Regions from separate parts of the Tissierella sp. MB52-C2 genome, predicted to be linked through region 1. Evidence: riboswitches for the same ligand, from Rfam matches in the RefSeq annotation. Region 1 holds a riboswitch; the other holds the start of a gene.

The links. Region 1 has a riboswitch for S-adenosylmethionine ahead of metK (methionine adenosyltransferase). Riboswitches for the same ligand answer to the same signal wherever they lie in the genome.
Region 2: linked by a shared signal. The riboswitch ahead of metA (homoserine O-succinyltransferase) and the one ahead of metK (methionine adenosyltransferase) in region 1 are both predicted to bind S-adenosylmethionine.

The regions. Positions count from the first base shown of each region.
Region 1 is NZ_CP133261.1:2,930,264-2,945,564, forward strand. It holds gene csrA (carbon storage regulator CsrA) at 1-4, opposite strand, end outside; gene fliW (flagellar assembly protein FliW) at 6-419, opposite strand; gene flgL (flagellar hook-associated protein FlgL) at 551-1,522, opposite strand; gene flgK (flagellar hook-associated protein FlgK) at 1,547-2,959, opposite strand; gene flgK (flagellar hook-associated protein FlgK) at 2,983-4,362, opposite strand; gene RBU61_RS14965 (flagellar protein FlgN) at 4,366-4,833, opposite strand; gene flgM (flagellar biosynthesis anti-sigma factor FlgM) at 4,848-5,210, opposite strand; gene RBU61_RS14975 (TIGR03826 family flagellar region protein) at 5,194-5,604, opposite strand; gene RBU61_RS14980 (ComF family protein) at 5,708-6,355, opposite strand; gene RBU61_RS14985 (ATP-dependent RecD-like DNA helicase) at 6,359-8,581, opposite strand; gene metK (methionine adenosyltransferase) at 8,629-9,801, opposite strand; SAM riboswitch class I at 10,030-10,134, opposite strand; gene RBU61_RS14995 (small multi-drug export protein) at 10,192-10,662, opposite strand; gene RBU61_RS15000 (methyl-accepting chemotaxis protein) at 10,834-12,921, shown strand; tRNA gene RBU61_RS15005 (tRNA-Pro) at 13,178-13,254, shown strand; gene RBU61_RS15010 (serine hydrolase) at 13,450-13,764, opposite strand; gene RBU61_RS15015 (phosphodiester glycosidase family protein) at 14,174-15,301, shown strand, end outside.
Region 2 is NZ_CP133261.1:3,750,393-3,753,794, reverse strand. It holds gene RBU61_RS18790 (homoserine dehydrogenase) at 1-321, opposite strand, end outside; gene metA (homoserine O-succinyltransferase) at 338-1,210, opposite strand; SAM riboswitch class I at 1,353-1,460, opposite strand; SAM riboswitch class I at 1,528-1,617, opposite strand; gene RBU61_RS18780 (RtcB family protein) at 1,678-2,892, opposite strand; gene RBU61_RS18775 (sensor domain-containing diguanylate cyclase) at 2,918-3,402, opposite strand, start outside.

The sequences.
Region 1 (15,301 bases):
GCATATTATTCTACCTTCCTTTGGGAGTCTTTGTTAAATATAAAATGCTTTGTACTATATCTTTCATCATCTAAGATTACTTGTTTACCTAGCATTTCCCTTGTATTTATGACTATAGGTCCTAGAAGATTAGTAGTAGTATTCTCAATATTTTCTGGAATTACTACTATGGTGTATATCATTACATCTTCTTGTCTCTCTATTTTTAATCTATTTCGTGCTGTTTCTGGGATAATAATATCGTAGTCATTGAATATTTCAAAGGGATTTATGATAATAAAGGATAAGTCCTTATCTTTAACTGATTGCAAATAGCTGAAAGGGCTGTCATGATTTAATATAATTACAAATTCTTTTTCTTCTTCAAAGGCAGGAATCCCTTCTGGGAAATGAATTATTTTTTCTTTTTCAATTTTCAATTATAATTCCTCCAATTAATAATTATTTGTTCTATAAATAATTAAGAATATTATACAATATTTTCCAAAATTCTTCCATAAGCATTTATACCCAAAAAATGGAATATGGTGTACTCAGGTACACCATATTATTATCTTAAAAAGTCCATTAAGCTCGGTTGAATTATTCTTCCACCTACTGATAAACTTGCTCTATATACATTTTCTTCTATGGCTAGTTTCATATAGGCTTCTGGTAAACTCACATCTTCGTTAAAGGATAATAATTCCTTTAGACTTACTTTTTGATTCTCTAGTTTACCTTGTGTAAGCTCTAGCCTATTCATCTTTGCCCCTATTTCTGCTGTAACTGATAATACTTGGTCCATAGATCCTTTAATATTTCCTATGGCTTCTTGAAGCTTATCAGGATCTTTGCTTTCTAAGGATCTTTCTAGTTGGTCAAAGACTGCTATTAGATATGGAGTGTCACCATTAGTTATCTCTTCTGTATATCCTGGATCACCTAAAGTCCCACCTGTATTTAGATCATATCCATCAGCCTTACCAAAAACCTTATTCCCCAAAATATTTATCTTTACTGTTTCTGCTACTCCTACATTATATTCAAATATTTCTTCTTTTCCATTGACGTCTTTCTTTAAATCTACTGCATATGTGCCATCTTCATTTAACAACTTCTTATCTGTTTTGTATCCTGTAAATAAAGATCTTCCTGCATAAGTGGAGTTTGCTATCTGTATTAAATGACCCTTTAATTCTGCTATCTCATCTCTTACTTTATCTAAATCATCTGTATTTGTTCCGTTAGCTGCCTGCACCGTTAGTTCATTTGCCCTATGAAGCACTGCCTTGATTTCCTTTAGAGCAGATTCTGTTTCCTTCATCCAAGACTGAGCATCCTTAGCATTTCTAATATATTGTTCTACTTTGGATATATCTGTATTAAATTTTAATGATTTACTAGCAGCAATTGGATCATCAGATGGAACTCTAAACCTTTTCCCTGCTGTTGCCTCATATTGGAGCCTTTCTAATCTTTGTAATGTACCGTTTAAATTATATGTCATGTTGTTAATCAACATATTGTTCGTTATCCTCATCTATATCACCTCTTATTCACTCTTTTATCGCCCAACTAATCCCAATCTATTTACTGTAAGATCTATTATCGCATCCATTGTGCTTATCATTTTTGCTGCTGCCACATAGGTATGTTGATATCTTACCATATCTGCCATTTCTTCTTCTAAGGACACACCTGATATAGAGTTACGTTTTGTTTCTATATTGTTACGTATTAATTCTTGTGTTCCATATGCTCTTTTTCCTTGAAGACTATCTACTGCTAAGGATGATAATATTGATTTAATAAAATCGTCTGGAGTTCCTTGAGATAAGCCATCTCCAAAGAACTTTCTATCTTCCCTTTGGTCTATTAATGCCAATAGATTAGTATTGTCTTCAGCTGCCCCACCAGGATTCTTTGCCGCTGCTATTAACTTTACATCTTCTAGAATTTTTTCATTTACAGTTATAGTTGCTGCTGTTGTACCTACAAAGAAGTCTATTCCATTAACTGTTGATTCATAGCCATATCCTTCCCTATGTTGCTCATTGAATTTTTCTGCAAATCCCTTTGCAAACTCATCTAATTTATCCATATAATAAGGTATTCCTCTATAAATGTTGTTTTTTCCATCACCTTCATACATATCCATTAGCCCTTTTAGTTCACCTGAACGTAGGTTTACTTTTCCACCATTTTCCCAAGTAAATCTCTCACCGATATCTGCTTTTTCATCAAATTTGATTTGGTTGGTATATACGTGGTCTACTATGGATATTCCACCTAAGGATACAGTATACTTTCCATCTGAAGATTCATTTACATTTATATTTACTAGTTTAGACAATTCATCTACCAATACTTCTCGCCTATCCCGTAAGTCATTGGCTGTTCTACCATCTATTTCTGCTGAATATATTTGTCTATTTAGTCCTGCTATTTGACTACTCAAACTATTTACTTTTTTTACATTCATTTCTATGGAAGTTTCGGTGTCTTTCACCATATTTTGCAGTCTTTTAGCTGTTTCATTTAAATGTTTTGTAAAGGCCATGGCGTTTTCCTTTACTGGGTTTCTAAAAGCAACGTCTGATGCATTTTTACTCATTTCGTCTAAGCTGCTATAGAAATCATCCATATATTTTCTAAAACTATTATTAGAAGGCTCTCCCATTAGTTTTTCTATTTCTGTCAGGGAATTTTTCTTTATTTCCCATTCACCCGTTGGACCCATTTCATTCCAATACTTAAAGTCTACAAAAGAGTCTCTTACTCTTTCTACTTTAGTGATTTCTGTACCAGTACCTAGAAATCCTATTCCTGGCATTAGAAATGGGTTTGTAGCCCTTTGTTCTACTCGTTGTCTTGAATACCCCTTTGTATTCGCATTGTCTATATTATGGTTTACAGTATATAAAGCTCTTTGTGATGCAAGAAGTCCTTTTACCGCAGAATTGAATCCATAAAACATTTTTTCTCAGTCCCTTCACTAATCTATCTTCCCACTATTCCTAATCTATTTACTATTGTATCTATCATTTCATCAATAGTATTTATTACCCTCGAATTTGCTGTATATGCGTGTTGGAATTTTATCATATCTGACATCTCTTCATCTAAGGATACTGCAGAAATACTTTGCCTTTTTTCATCTATGGAGACAATTAAAAATCCTTGGCTATTTACTATGTTTCTTGATTCTTCTCTTTCTATTCCTAGACTCAAAACTATGTCCTTATAATATTCATCTGGATTCATATCATAGATTTTCAAAGTCTCTCTTAATTCATAAATTTGTTTTGCTATATCTCCATTTCCTGTTGCATCGTTTTGTGTAGATACTGCTATTTTATTATAATCTGAAAGGTCTGGATTTACTTTAATAGTACCAGCACTATCTATATCTTTAAAGAAATCTTCCCCACCCTTCCCCTGTAAGTCATGACCTTTCTTATGAAGTTCATTTATTGCTTCTGCTATGCTTTTTACTAAAGTATCTACTCTTTCTTTATAATTGACTATAGACTTGTCCCTAACATCTATAAGTCCTGCCAGTTCTCCTGAATTTAGTTCCATTTTTTCGTTAGTGTTTTTCCAGTAGATTTCTGCTAGACCATTTTCTGGATTGTTTTTTATATCTATGCCGTTTACATAGCTGCCACTTACTAAATCTCTTCCCTTTAGAGATATAATTGATTCTCCAAATCTATTTTCATGGATATTAACTGGTATTAGCTGTGCAAGTCTATCTAATAGACCATTTCTTTCGTCTCTAAAATCATTGGCATTTATGTTGCTACCTTGTCCCTCTACTGCCTTAATCTTGTCGTTTAGCTTAGCTACTTGATTCAAAATCCCATTTATTTCATCTACTTTATTTAATATTTCTTTATTTAAGTTTTGCTGTATATTGTTAAGTTGAGTAGATATATGATTTACTGTTTCCGTAAAGGCTACTGCAGATTCATGAACTAACCCCCTCATGGTTAGACTTTCTGAATCTTTATAAAGTTCATTCCAGTTATCCCAAAATCCATCCATTATTTTTTGCAGGCCGCTATTGCTTATCTCATTAAATACTCCTTCTATGTCTTCCAAAGTTCCAGATTTTCCATAGTGATAACCAAAGCTTGCTAGTTCTCGTCTCAATTTTTTATCTAAAAACTCATCTCTTACTTGTTTTATCTGTGAAACACTAACCCCTGTACCAGTTTGAAATCTTCCATCTGTTTTATAGTAATTATCCTTATGTAGAGCAGATTGTCTTACATAATATGGATTATTTGCATTAGATATATTATGTGAAATTGTATTCAAGGACGTCTTTGTTGCTTGTAGTCCTGATATTGATATATATAATCCTCCAAATGACATATCTTACACCTTCCTATCAAAAATACTATTACCATTTTCTTTTACATCTTTGTTACCATAATTAGGACTCATAGGGCTGCTAGTAATTAGGTTCATATTGAAATCAACCCAATCAAGGTTTTCCATTATTAAATCATTGTTTACTTTGTTTCTCAAGGAAAGTTCTTCCATTATATTTGTCATTTCTTCCTTAATATTGGTCAATATTTTATTATCTTCTGGGAATTTTTCTATGACAAAAGAAATAGGAGTGTTTATTGCCACTCCCCAGGTATCTAGAAATCTTTCTCTTTCTTCTTCTAAAAGAGCCATTTGATTTACCAAGACTTCTTCCAGTCTAGTAATTTCTTCTAGTTCCTGTACATTATTAGATATAATTATATCTGTTTTCTTGAAGGATAAATCCCTTAGTTCTATTAAAATCCTTAATTCTTTATTAAGAATTTCTTCTAATTCTTCTTTAAACGTCATTTCTCCACCAACCATTATATTTTTTTATCAAAAGTAATATCTTCAATCATCTTTTCAGCTATTTTCATTCCATCTATTTTATAAGTTCCTGTTTGTACTTGTTTTTTAATATCTTCTACCTTGTCTATTCGTATTTCTTCTAATTCTTTTACTTTCTTTAAAGCGTGTTGAAACTCAATGGCCTGTTCCGATAGTTTAACTTGGTCTTTATCTTTTGTGTTATTGTCTTTAACTTTTTTAACACCAGCGTTTTCATTATACACTTTAAAGACATTGTTAATCTTATTTATTCTCATAAAAAAACACCCCTCTTCCCTTTCAATATTATTATCGGTAAGATAAGGTGTTTCTTTAGCTTTTTTATCTTTTTTTTCCATATTTATCTGCTAATCTAAACTTTTCATCTCTTTTACTTAAGTCTAATTTAGACCTTGCTGCATCTACTACTGCACCAAGTTCTCTTTGTATTCCTGAAGCACATTTATCACAAAATCTTCCTGTCCTAATACTTGTGCCACAGCTTTCACATTCTAATATAAGATTACTTCCTTCTCCTATTTCTAGTCTTCCTCCTCTTAGAAAGTCTATAATCTTTTTTGAATCTACTTCTGTCTTTTCACTAACTTCTTGAATATTTGCCCCTGGACTATCATATAGATATTCTCTTACCTTTTGAAAATCTTCTTCATCATCTCTTCTACAAGTTGGACATACTCTAAATCCATCATAATTATAAATCTTTCCACATCTACTACAGTTCTTTACATTCATCTTTTCACATCCTTTTCTTATAACGAATAGGAAAGTTCCACCTTAATATCCTATATAAAGGGACTTTCCCCAAATGAATTTCAAAATGCTACCTTGTAATGCTTCAACAGAGGTCTTTTTTACTTGAGGTTAGAGCAATGGCTCTGACTTCCCTAGCACCATTATTTATAAGTAGTCTAGCACATTCTTCCATAGTTGCTCCTGTAGTTATAATATCGTCCACTAAGAGTATTTTCTTTCCTTTTATTTCCTTGGGACTTTTTATGTTAAATGAATCTTTAAGATTTGTAACTCTATTTATCTTGGTTAAATGAGATTGTTCCTTTGTCCATTTTGTTTTTATTAAATTCTTCTTAGATAGGGGGATATTTAGCTTTTTTCCTATAAAGCTTCCTAATAGTTCAGCTTGGTTATATCCTCTTATGGCTTCTTTTCTATTATGAAGTGGTATATACATTATTAAATCTATATTCTTATGTATGTTATTCTTTGTTATGGTTTCTATTATAATATCACCAAGAGGCCTATATAGATAGTTTTTTCCGTTAAATTTATAATCCCCTATGATTTCCCTAATAAATCTATTATATCCCATGGAATAGCAGATTCTTTTAATATAGGGGGAATTTAATTCTAGTTCTTTATGGAATATTTCCAACCTTCCATAACAATCTTTGCATATATACCCAGTTATATTACTATTATTCTCTTTACAAAAAAGACAAATATTATTTTTTCTGAATAGCAACATAAATTATTCCTCCATGAAAATAGACATATAGCTTCTAATTTTCTTATCTAAGGCTGAATATCTCTTTGTTATTCTATTATTATTTATCATCATAGATAAATACCGTTCTTCTCCTACTAATACTACTAGTTTTCTTGCCCTTGTAATGGCAGTATATAATAGGTTTCTAGTCAAAAGCATGGGTGGTCCCCATGTAATCGGCATTATAACTACTGGAAATTCTGAACCTTGGGATTTATGTACCGTGGTAGCATAGGCTAATTTCAATTCATCTAATTGATTGAACTCATATTCCACTTCTTTTTCCTCATCAAAGAGAACCTTCATAGTTCTATCTTCTTCATCTATATCTATGATAAATCCAAAATCTCCATTAAATACTCCCTCACCCTTATTTATTTCTATTCCATTTTTCACTGTCTTCCATTCAGTAGTATAATTATTTTTTATCTGCATTACTTTATCGCCAACTCTAAATAATTCTCCACCTATTTCTTTTTCTTCCTTATTATCGCTTTTTGGATTTAAAGCTGATTGCAAATGTTTATTTAGAGAATTAATACCTACATCTCCTTTTTTCATTGGAGTTAGGACTTGAATATCCCTTACTTTATCTACTCCATAAAACTGTGGAAGTCTTTCATTACAAAGTTCTACTACTGTATCTAAAATGGATTTCGTATTGTCTCCCCTTAAAAAATAAAAATCCTTTTCTTTTTTATTTAAGATTGGGTCTTCTCCCTTATTTATTTTATGAGCATTGACTATTATCATGCTTTCTTCTGACTGTCTAAAGATTTCATCTAACCTTACTACCTTAATTGCTCCTGACTCTATTATATCTTTTAATACATTTCCTGCACCTACAGATGGTAATTGATCTATATCTCCCACTAGAACTACTCTAGTTCCTGGATTTAATGCTTTAAGTAAAGAATTCATAAGTAATATGTCTATCATTGAAGATTCGTCTATAATTATTAAATCCCCTTCTATGGCATTGTCTTCGTCTTTTCCAAATGCCATACTTTCTTCTTCCATAAATGAGTATTCTAGTAATCTATGTATTGTTTTTGCTTCTTTTCCTGTGGTTTCTGTCATTCTCTTTGCTGCTCTGCCTGTGGGAGCTGCCAATATAACTGAAAGTTCCAAGTCTTCACATATTTTAATTATGGCATTTATAGTAGTAGTCTTCCCTGTACCTGGACCACCAGTAATTACTACTAGACCGTTTTCTAAGGATTCCTTTATGGCTAATATTTGTTTTTCAGCAAATAGAATAGTTTCTTCTTCCTCTATTCTCTTTATTTCTTTTTCCACATCTATCTTTAATTCATCCAATTTTACCTGAGATAATTGTACTAGTTTTTTACTTACATTATTTTCTGCTATATGAAAAGGAGTATAATAAACCAAAGTATCCTTATTGTCTTTAACTATATGAATACTTCCCTTAAGTCCTAGGTTTCTTATGCCTTCTTCAATTAAATTTTCTTCTGTCTCTAATAATTCTTTAGTATCTGATATTAATTCTTCTTTAGGTACATAGGAATGTCCATTTCCAGCCCATTTCATTATGATATATTTTAATCCAGCTTCTACTCTATGAAGGGATTCCTTATTTATCCCCATTTTTTCTGCAATTTTATCTGCTGTTTTAAAACCTATACCATAGATGTCTTCTGATAATCTATAGGGATTTTCCATTATTATATTTATTGTGTCTTTACCATATTTTTTATATATCTTTATTCCATAGTTTACTGTAATTCCATATTGCTGTAAAAACACCATTATATCTCTTACTTCTCTTTGTTCTTCATAGGCTTCAACTATTGTTTCTAGCTTTTTATCTCCAATTCCGCTGATTTCCCTTAGCTTTTCAGGATTATATTGGATGACTTCCAAGGAATCTAGTCCAAATTTTTCTACTATTCTCTTGGCTGTCTTTGGTCCAATATGAGGTATAAGCCCAGAGGAAAGATAGTTTTCTATTCCCTTTAGTGTAGATGGTACTACTATTTCTAAACTTGTAAAAGCTAATTGTTCTCCATAAGTAGGATGATAAATCCATTCCCCTTCCACTTTTACAGTCTCTTCTAAATTAATAAAGGGAGTATTTCCTACTATGGTAACTGGACCATCAGATGTATTAAGTTTTGCAACTGTATAACCATTAGACTCATTTCTAAATCTAACTTCTTCGATGATACCCTCTAGTAACATATACTCGCCTCCCTTATTGGTTATTCACTGGAGATTTATTGAGAGGGTTATCCTCTCAATAAATCAACTTTGTCTGTTTTCTCCCATGGTAAATCTAAATCTTCTCGTCCAAAGTGTCCATAAGCTGCTAATTGACTATAGATTGGTCTTTTCAGGTCTAGATTTTTTATAATAGCTGCTGGTCTTAGGTCAAAATGTTTTCTTACTAACTCCTCTATTTCTCCATCAGTTATTTTGCCTGTACCAAAAGTATCTACATAAATAGACAATGGTCTAGCTACTCCTATGGCATAGGCAAGACCTACTTCACATTTATCTGCTAATCCTGCTGCTACTACGTTTTTCGCCACATATCTTGCCGCATATGCAGCTGAACGGTCTACCTTTGTAGGGTCTTTTCCTGAAAATGCTCCACCGCCATGTCTTGCATATCCACCGTAAGTATCTACTATTATTTTTCTTCCAGTTAAACCTGCATCTCCCATAGGTCCACCTATTACAAATCTACCTGTAGGATTTACATAGTATTTTGTATTTTCGTCTAATAGTTCTTTAGGAATTATTTCCATTATTACATGATTTATTATATCCTCTCTTATGGTATCTAGGGATACATCTCGGCTATGTTGAGTTGATACTACTACATTTTCTATTCTTACTGGCTTGTCGTTATGGTACTCCACTGTTACTTGAGTCTTTCCATCTGGTCTTAGATATTCTAATGTACCATTTTTTCTTACATCTGTTAATCTCTTAGCTAGTTTATGGGCTAAGGATATAGGTAGTGGCATTAATTCCTTAGTTTCATTACAAGCATAACCAAACATCATCCCTTGATCTCCAGCACCTACTTGGTCTAATAAATCTTTAGAATCTATTTTCTGCTCCAATGCCTTATCTACTCCCATGGCAATATCTCCTGATTGCTCATTTATAGAAGTTAGTACTGCACACGTATCTGAGTCAAATCCATACTTTGCTCTAGTATATCCTATTTTTTCTATGGTTTCACGAGCAATCTTAGGAATATCTACATAACATTTTGTAGTGATTTCACCTATTACTAGTATCATTCCTGTAGTCACTGTAGTCTCACAAGCAACTCTTGCATCTGGGTCCTTTTCTAATATTGCATCAAGTATGGAATCAGATATTTGATCACATACTTTATCCGGATGTCCTTCTGTTACTGATTCAGAAGTAAATAACCATTTTTTCATTAAATTCCCTCCCCTTTTAAGTTTGATGTTGCGTTTGACCTACCATCAACTTACTGACGTTCGCTGTGTTAGGTCATTTCCCGCAGTTTCGCAACTCAAATCTATTTACTCACTATGCTCGTATAGATTTGGTGCTCATTGCGTTTGACCTACATCAGTTCACTGTCATTCACTGTGTTAGGTCATAAAAAAAAACCTTCTTAAAGAAAAGGTCTTAGCATTTGCTTTACCTCATCTTTCAGAACTTAGTTCTGCGGGATTTAGCACCTTGTATATAAAATACTGGTTGCTGGGTTTCGTCGGGCCCGTACCCTCCACCTCTCTTGATAAGGAACTATATTTTTTTATCTACATAACATTTTATCATAGTGAAAAATCCTAGTCAACAGTTTAAAATATTGAAACTACACTATAGGATATAATGGCTACAATAAACCCTGATGATACAACACCTAATGATATGGCTAATAAGGATTTCTTAAAATCAAGTTTTAATATAGATGCTATAACAGAGCCTGTCCATGCCCCAGTAGTAGGTATTGGTACAGCAACAAATATAAATAGTCCTATAAGACTATATTTCTTTATGGTACCTGATTTTTTCATAGCTCTTTTTTTTACCCAGCCTATGGTCTTTGAAAAAATCACCGTCTTTTCAAAGAATAACATTATAGGATGAAGTAACTTCAATAAAAACGGAACTATAATTATATTTCCTATTATCCCAAGGATTGTACTATGTATTGGACTAAGTCCTAAAGATATACCTAAAGGTATAGCTCCTCTTACTTCTATTATAGGCAACATAGAAAAAAGAATTACCATAATCTCTATTCTTAATTCTTCTATTAAATCTAGCATAAATATTCCTCCAAATGTTCCGATATATATATTATACCTTTATTGACCGAAGTTTTTCAATGAATAAATTATCATTTCTATGAAATTTATGATTTGTCTATGGTAATATGATGTATATATGGGATATACTTCCTAAAAATTAATTACAAAAATGACATGGGAGATGGTTACATGAAAAAATTAAAGATTAAGGTGCCAAATTTAAAAAAATTCAAATCTAGTAAATTAAAAAATGAAAAAAGTAAAAGTGTCAGGACAATTAAATTCAAATTAATTGTAGTCCCTCTAGTATTTCTATTTACGACAATATTGGTAATTGAATTAAGTACATCCTATTTATTTAAGAAAAATATATTAAACGCAAAGAAAAACAATGGGTTCCAATTGGCAGATCAAGTGATTAATAGAATGAACGATAATGAAAGCTCCATTACAACTATTACTGAAGTATTGGAGAATAATATGAAAGCTACAGCTAACTCAGTAATAAAATATCAAGATAGTTTAAGTAATGAAGTCCTAGATAATATTAAGGATAGTTCAATTATAGACAATATCTATTGGTATAATGAAAATATGGAAATGATATATTCCACAGTTCGTGAAGATATTGGATGGCGTGTACCTCCTAATCACCCACTGGATACCTTTATGAAAAGTACTGAAATTCAAATGATAGAGGAAATCAGACAAGATGCGGCATCTGAAAATGGCTCTTACTATAAATTTGGAGCAGTAAAGGGAAAAAATGGTGAATTTGTCCAAGTTGCTATTTCTGCCAATAGCATTCACGATTTAACTGAAAAATTTGAATATCAAAAACTTGTAAACGATTTATCTAAGTCTGCTGATATAGCATACGCAGGATTTATAGATCCTAATAATAAAATAATAGCCCATAGTAATAATGAAAAAATTGGTACAGAAATAAGTGACGCAAATATTATTGAAGCGATCAGTGAAAGAAAAGGATATTCCTCCATTATCAATAATGGAGAAGAAGTATATGAATTTGTAGTCCCTGCAAATATAAATGGAAGATTTTTAGGTGCTTTAAATATAGCTTTATCTATGGAAGATACTAATGCTGCAATTAATAGAAATATGATTATTGTTTTTATAATAGGTCTTACTTCTTTTATTATATTGGGAACCATATTATTTATCACATCTAGAACCATTGCCAGTAGTCTAAACATAGCAAAGAATCATTTAAATGTAATGGCATCTGGAGATTTTACTCATATACTTTCTCATAAATTCCTGAGTCAAAGAGATGAGTTTGGAGAGATTTCTAATTCCTTAGGAAATCTACAGAGCTTTATTAAAAAGATTATTGGTGATATGTATGGTGCATCTAGTGATTTAAAACTTGCATCAGAAAAATTAGCTTCTACCAGTGCCCAAACAACAATGGTGTCTCAAGAAATTGCCAATACCGTTCAAGAAATAGCACATGGAGCTTACGACCAAGCTCGAGATACAGAAAAAGGTGCTATGACTATAAATGTATTGGGAGAGCTCATAGAAAAAAATCAACAATACGTTGAGGAACTAAATAAAACTACAGATGAAGTTAGGGCCTTAAAGGATGAAGGCAGCGAAATAGTTAAAGAATTAGTAGAAAAAACTAAAATAAATCAAGATTCGGTAGAAGAAATAAATCGAATCATTTTAAATACAAATAATAGTACAGAAAAAATTCACAAAGCTAGTTATATGATCCAAAATATAGCTAGGGAAACAAATCTTTTAGCTCTTAATGCTGCTATTGAAGCCGCTCGTGCTGGTGAACATGGTAGAGGCTTTGCAGTTGTTGCAGATGAAATCCGTAAACTAGCTGAAAACTCCAATGAATTTACTAAGGAAATAGTAAATATAATAGAAGATTTGACACAGGAAACAGAATATGCTGTAAATAATATTGAAAAAGTAAGAGAAGCTACAGAGTTACAAAGGGTAAGTGTAGAAAATACTAATGATAAATTTGAAGGTATCGCAGATGCCATTGAAAAAATTGGAATGGCCATTGAATATGTGATTTCTTCTGGTGACGAAATGAATAGTAAAAAAGAAGACATAATAAATATTATTGAAAATCTATCTGCTATTTCAGAAGAAAATGCTGCGGGTACTCAGGAAACTTCCGCATCTGTTGAAGAACAAATTTCTGCCATGGCAGAAATTGAACTTGCATCAAAGGATTTACTAAATTTATCAGAGGAAATGTATAAAGAAATATCAAAATTTAAATATTAACTCTAAGAACAGGACAGAAAATATAAGATTTTTTGTCCTGTTTTAAATTTTATTTTACTATTTATCAAATTTATAGAGATTTATTCAGATATATATAGATATACTCCGAATTACCAACGTAATCCTTAATACTCATTGAATATCTATGTTTTCTCCTATATATGGCCTATTTTAACCTATTGCATTTTTATCCAATCCATCGTATACTATAATAGTCGAACGAGAGACAACAAGACAAAAGCAGTTAAACAAATGTCGGGGTGTAGCGCAGTTTGGTAGCGCACGTGGTTTGGGACCATGGGGCCGGGGGTTCAAATCCTCTCACCCCGACCATCAAAAGATTGATCTATAGGAAATCCTATAGATCTTTTTTTTAATTTTTGAGACAAAATTAAAAAGTAAGGTCCGTAATGGTTCTGAGCAATATGTTTGTTTATAAAAATCCATTACGGACCTTATAAATTAAAAACATATTTTTTCGAAATCTATTTACGAACCTCACACTTATACTACAAATTTGGTAAAATATCACTCCACATAGAAATTCGAGCCAGCTTCTTCTTTCATTTCTAAGATAAAGAAAAGTCCTGCTCTATCTTTGGAGTTATATTGTGTAACATCCTCAGACATATGACCCGAACTCATTTGCAACAAATACTGAATAGTTATTTTTTCAGAACCTGAATAAGCAATATCCTTATATTCCGGAAAAAAATCCAACACATAATCTGACAACTGGAAGCGGCCTTCACTTTCTGCAATACCGACTCCAATAGATACAAAGGTTTTCGATGCAGAATAGAGATTTTCTCTATTATTGCTTCGGAATCGATGCTCTGCCAAAGTTTATCCATTCTGATAAACATGAATGCCATATACACCCAACTTTTTTTCAATCACAGAAAGTCGAAAATCTGATAACAGTCCCATTTTAACTCCCCTTATAAGTAAAATATAAATTTTCTTATCTACATATCTTTTCATTTTTACGAATTACTTATATAGAAATTATACCATATATATTATATTTACTATGATATATATGATATAATAAACATTTCACTTTCCTATTTAGTATTATAAGAGTTAAATTTTTGTTTAATTCTTTTTTGTCTCTTGGTCAATAGTCATTTGTTCCTAACTTGTAACATAATTGTAACCCAATTGATATATTTAACCTATATAATAATACTTGAGACAAGCAATCTTAGGTAGATTAGGTAAAAAAGGTAAATTATAACGAGGTGATTTAATGAGAAAAAATATTAAGAAAGTTTTTGTATCTATTTTAGCTGCTACAACTATATTTACTTCAACTGGTCCAGCTCTTGCTGCTAAAATTACTGTAAATATGCCATACTCCATATATGAAAATGTTGAGAAAACCAATATTTCTTCTGGAGTAGTTTATGAAAAGATAATGCGTTTCACTACTTCTGGATGGTGGAATATAAACGTACTTAGAGTTAATTTATTAGACCCTTATACTGAACTCAAAGGTCTATTTAATCCAAATGGTATTCCAAGCAGGGACAAGGTCAGTTCCTTAGTGGAGAAGCACGATGCTGTAGCTGGAATAAATGGAGACTATTTCAACTATACTCCACTGCCATCTTCCCTGGGAACTTTAATTAATGATGGTACTATAATATCTTCTCCCATAGAAAGGGACTATGCCCTTCCTAGCTTTTTTGTAGATTTTTTAAATAATGCTAAGATAGACTATATGGATAGAAGTATGGTAGCTACTAATTTATCTAGTGGAAAGAAAGTTATTATAAATGCAATAAATAAGATAACTACTAACTTTGATGTTTTAACTCTTTTAGATAAAAACTGGGGTGCTAAATCCATAGGAAATAAATTTCATTCAGATTTAGTAGAGGTTGTAGTAGAGGATAATGTAGTAACAGATGTGAGAATTGGCAAAGAGGCAGTTAACATACCTCAAAACGGATATGTTTTAGCTGTAAGAGGAGAAGAAAGAATGCAAGGATTAGATCAATTTGCCATAGGAGATTCTATAGATCTTCAATTATCAACTTCCCCAAGCACTGACGAGATTAAGTTTGCCATCGGTGGTGGAAGTATTATACTTAAAGACGGAGAATTATCCCTTACAAATATTAACTCTCAAGGAAATGCTCCTAGGACTGGAATCGGTATTAGTCAAGATGGAAAGGAAATTATTTTAGTAACTATAGATGGAAGAGATAACTCCTTTAAAGGAGTTAGTCAAGAAATGTTTGGCGCAATCCTAAGGGAATTAGGGGCATATAATGGTCTAAACTTAGATGGCGGCGGTTCAACTACTATGGCAATAAAGCCAATAGATGAGAAAAAGGCTACTGTAGTAAATAAACCATCTGAAGGCACTGAA
Region 2 (3,402 bases), 810 kb from region 1:
TGCTACTACAGCTTTATTTGCTGTGATCACATTCTTTCCTCTACTTAATGCTTCTTTTATATATTCATAGGGCTTATCTAAACCACCCATAACTTCAATAATTACATCAATACTATTGTCTTCGATTATTTCATGAATATCTGTAGTAAGCTTTCTTCTATCTATTTCAATATCTCTTATCTTCTCTATGTCCTTTACCAGTATCTTAGATATATTAATTTCCTTTTTTATAAACTTTTCTAAATAATCTTTTCTCTCTTCTAATATCTGGACAATACCTATTCCTACTACTCCCAATCCTAATAACCCAATATTTAACATTGCTACACCCCTTTTCTTACACTAAACAATATCTTATCCAGTTATCCATTAATATCTGTGAATGATTCCTCCATGTATTTCTAGGTACTAGAGAAAAATCATCATTGGGAAAATAATTTCTAGGCAAATCAGGTGCTAACCCTTTATTTCTATCCCTTTTATATTCATTTTCTAAAGTATCTGTATTATATTCTGGATGTCCTGTAATATATATTGCCTTTCCTTCTCTTTCAGCCAATATATATATTCCCACATCATTAGATTTAGATAAAACCTCTAATTCCCTTATATCTCTTATATCCTCCTCCCTAATTTCAAAATATCTAGAATGTGGGGAGATTATTTCTTGTTCAAGCCCTTTAAATAATAGAGAATTTCTTCCTATGATTTCATGACTAAATATTCCTACTACCTTTTTATCAATGATGTGTTTAGGTATTTTATAGTTATAATATAGTCCTGCTACTGCTGCCCAACATAGATATATAGTGGACTTAACATATTTATTAGAATAATCCATTATAAGCTTTAACTCATTCCAATAAGATATATCATCAAAATCCACAAATTCTAAGGGGGCACCTGTCATTATCATTCCATCATAGTTTGTATTTTTTATTTGCTCTAATGTTTTATAAGCTCTTTCTAGGTAATTCAAGTTTGTATTTTTAGGTTTATGTGATCTTACATATAGAAAATCTACCTGTATGTCTACAAAACTATTTCCCAATAATCTTAATAGTTGATATTCAGTATCCAATTTATTTGGCATTAAATTTAATACTAATACCTTTAGAGAATCCTGAGAGTCGCCTTGAAGATCAATGTCTATATTATCCTTTCTTAATAAATCTATTGCTAAAATATTTTCATTGATTACTAAACCCATATATTAGACCCACCCATATATACTAATCTCAAGCCTTCATTTAAATATTCGATTTCCTTTTTCATCTTTTACTCCCCCTTTTATAATTGAAAAATCCCTTCTAAGATAAGAAGGGATTTTTTATATAAAAATATAACTCCACTTCTTATCTCTCAGTTTTCACCGCAGGAATTAGCACATTTTTTAAGCCATAGCTTAAAACTGTTGCTGGGTTTCATTGGGCCAGTCCCTCCACCACTCTAGATAAGAAAATATTAAATTGTAATTAAAAAAACCTTCTTAGCTAATGCTAAGAAGGTTGATTTTCTATGAAATCTCTCTTATCGGCATTAGCAGAACCACCTTGTTAAATAACAGGTTGGCGTAGGGTCATAGAGCTAATTCTCTACCCTAACTCTTGATAAGTAAAGCTATTAAGTTATTAATCATATTAGCATAGGGGTCTAAATATGTCAACAATATTTTTCCTATGCTTTAAAATTATATATTGGCCTTATTATATCTACAATCTTGGCAGTTTCAGTAATATTATTGAGTATTTCTTCTATAGGCTTATAGGCAAAAGGCGATTCATCTAATGTGTATTCATTTACTGATGTAGAATATATACCTTCCATACTTTTTCTAAAATCATCTAAATTAACAGATTCCTTTGCAACATTTCTGCTCATAAGTCTTCCTGCACCATGGGGAGCTGAATAGTTCCAATCTGGATTTCCCTTTCCTATGGCAACTATGGAACCATCTCGCATGTTTATAGGGATTAAAACTTTCTCTCCCTCATAAGCTGATATAGCCCCTTTCCTAATAATATTATCTTTGAAATTAATATAGTTATGAATGGTTTCAAAGTAGGTAAACTCATGCAATCCTTTTTTAAATAAAGATTGTAGGATGATATCTACCATCACTTCACGATTTAAGCTTGCATATTCTTGACAAATTTTCATATCATGTAAATACTTTTCTCTATATTCTCCAGTTAAATAACATAATGCTTTTGGATAGCTAGGTTGGAGATTATCATATTCCTTTTTTAGTTCTTCAAGCACCTTCTTTATTTCTTTTCTTTTACCTTCTGCTTTATATCCAGTAATTATTTCATCTCTTTTAATAAAGTAATCTTCTTTTCCACTACATAAATCTATAGCTAGCCTTTGATATATCTCTGCAACTTGTTTCCCTAGATTTCTACTGCCTGAATGGATCACTAAGTATTTGTTGTTTTTACTATCTACTCCGACTTCAATGAAATGATTGCCTCCACCTAATGTTCCTATACTTCTTTCAATTCTTTTGGTATCCTTCAAATCTCTAAAACAATATAAATCATTTAATTTGTCAAATTTGGATTTCCTTTCATTATGAGTAGATTTGCCTGACGGAATTCTTTTGTGTATTATATCATCTAATTTAGGTAAATCTATATCTATATGTCCAAGCTCTACAGTAAGCATGCCACATCCTATATCAACTCCAACAATATTGGGTATTACCTTATCTCCCATATCAGCTGTAAAGCCAATTACACACCCCATACCTTGATGAACATCAGGCATTATTCGAACTTTAGAATCCTTAACAAAATCTTGATTTAGTAATTCAAGTATCTGTTCCTTTGCACCATCTTCAAGATTATCGGTAAAAACCTTTGCTATATTATGTTCTCCTTGTAATTCCATAAAATCACATCCTTATTTAATCATATTATATATTAAGTGTAGCTCTGTTCTTTCCCTCTCTCTTAGAATTATACAGAGCCATATCAGCTCTTTTAACTACGGATAAAAAGTCTTCATCATCTTTATTAAAATAAGAAGCACCTATTGATATAGTTATATGATATTTTTCTCCTTGACTTTCATATTGAAAATCTTCTACATCTTTTAATATCTTATCTGTAAATGAATTTAAGCTTTCTTCTTTTAGCCCCTCACAAATAAGAATAAATTCTTCCCCTCCCCATCTATAAAGAAAGTCTGTTTTCCTTGTAGATTTGTTTATGATTTCTACAAGATTTCTTAAAACTCTATCCCCTACGTCGTGCCCATAACTATCATTTATTTTTTTGAAATCATCTATGTCAAAGATAATAATGGCAAAAATACTATTATATCTTTCAAATGAATAAAATGTTTCTTGCAACTTTTTTGTTGCAGCTCTCCTATTAAAAGCCTTAGTGAGTTCATCTA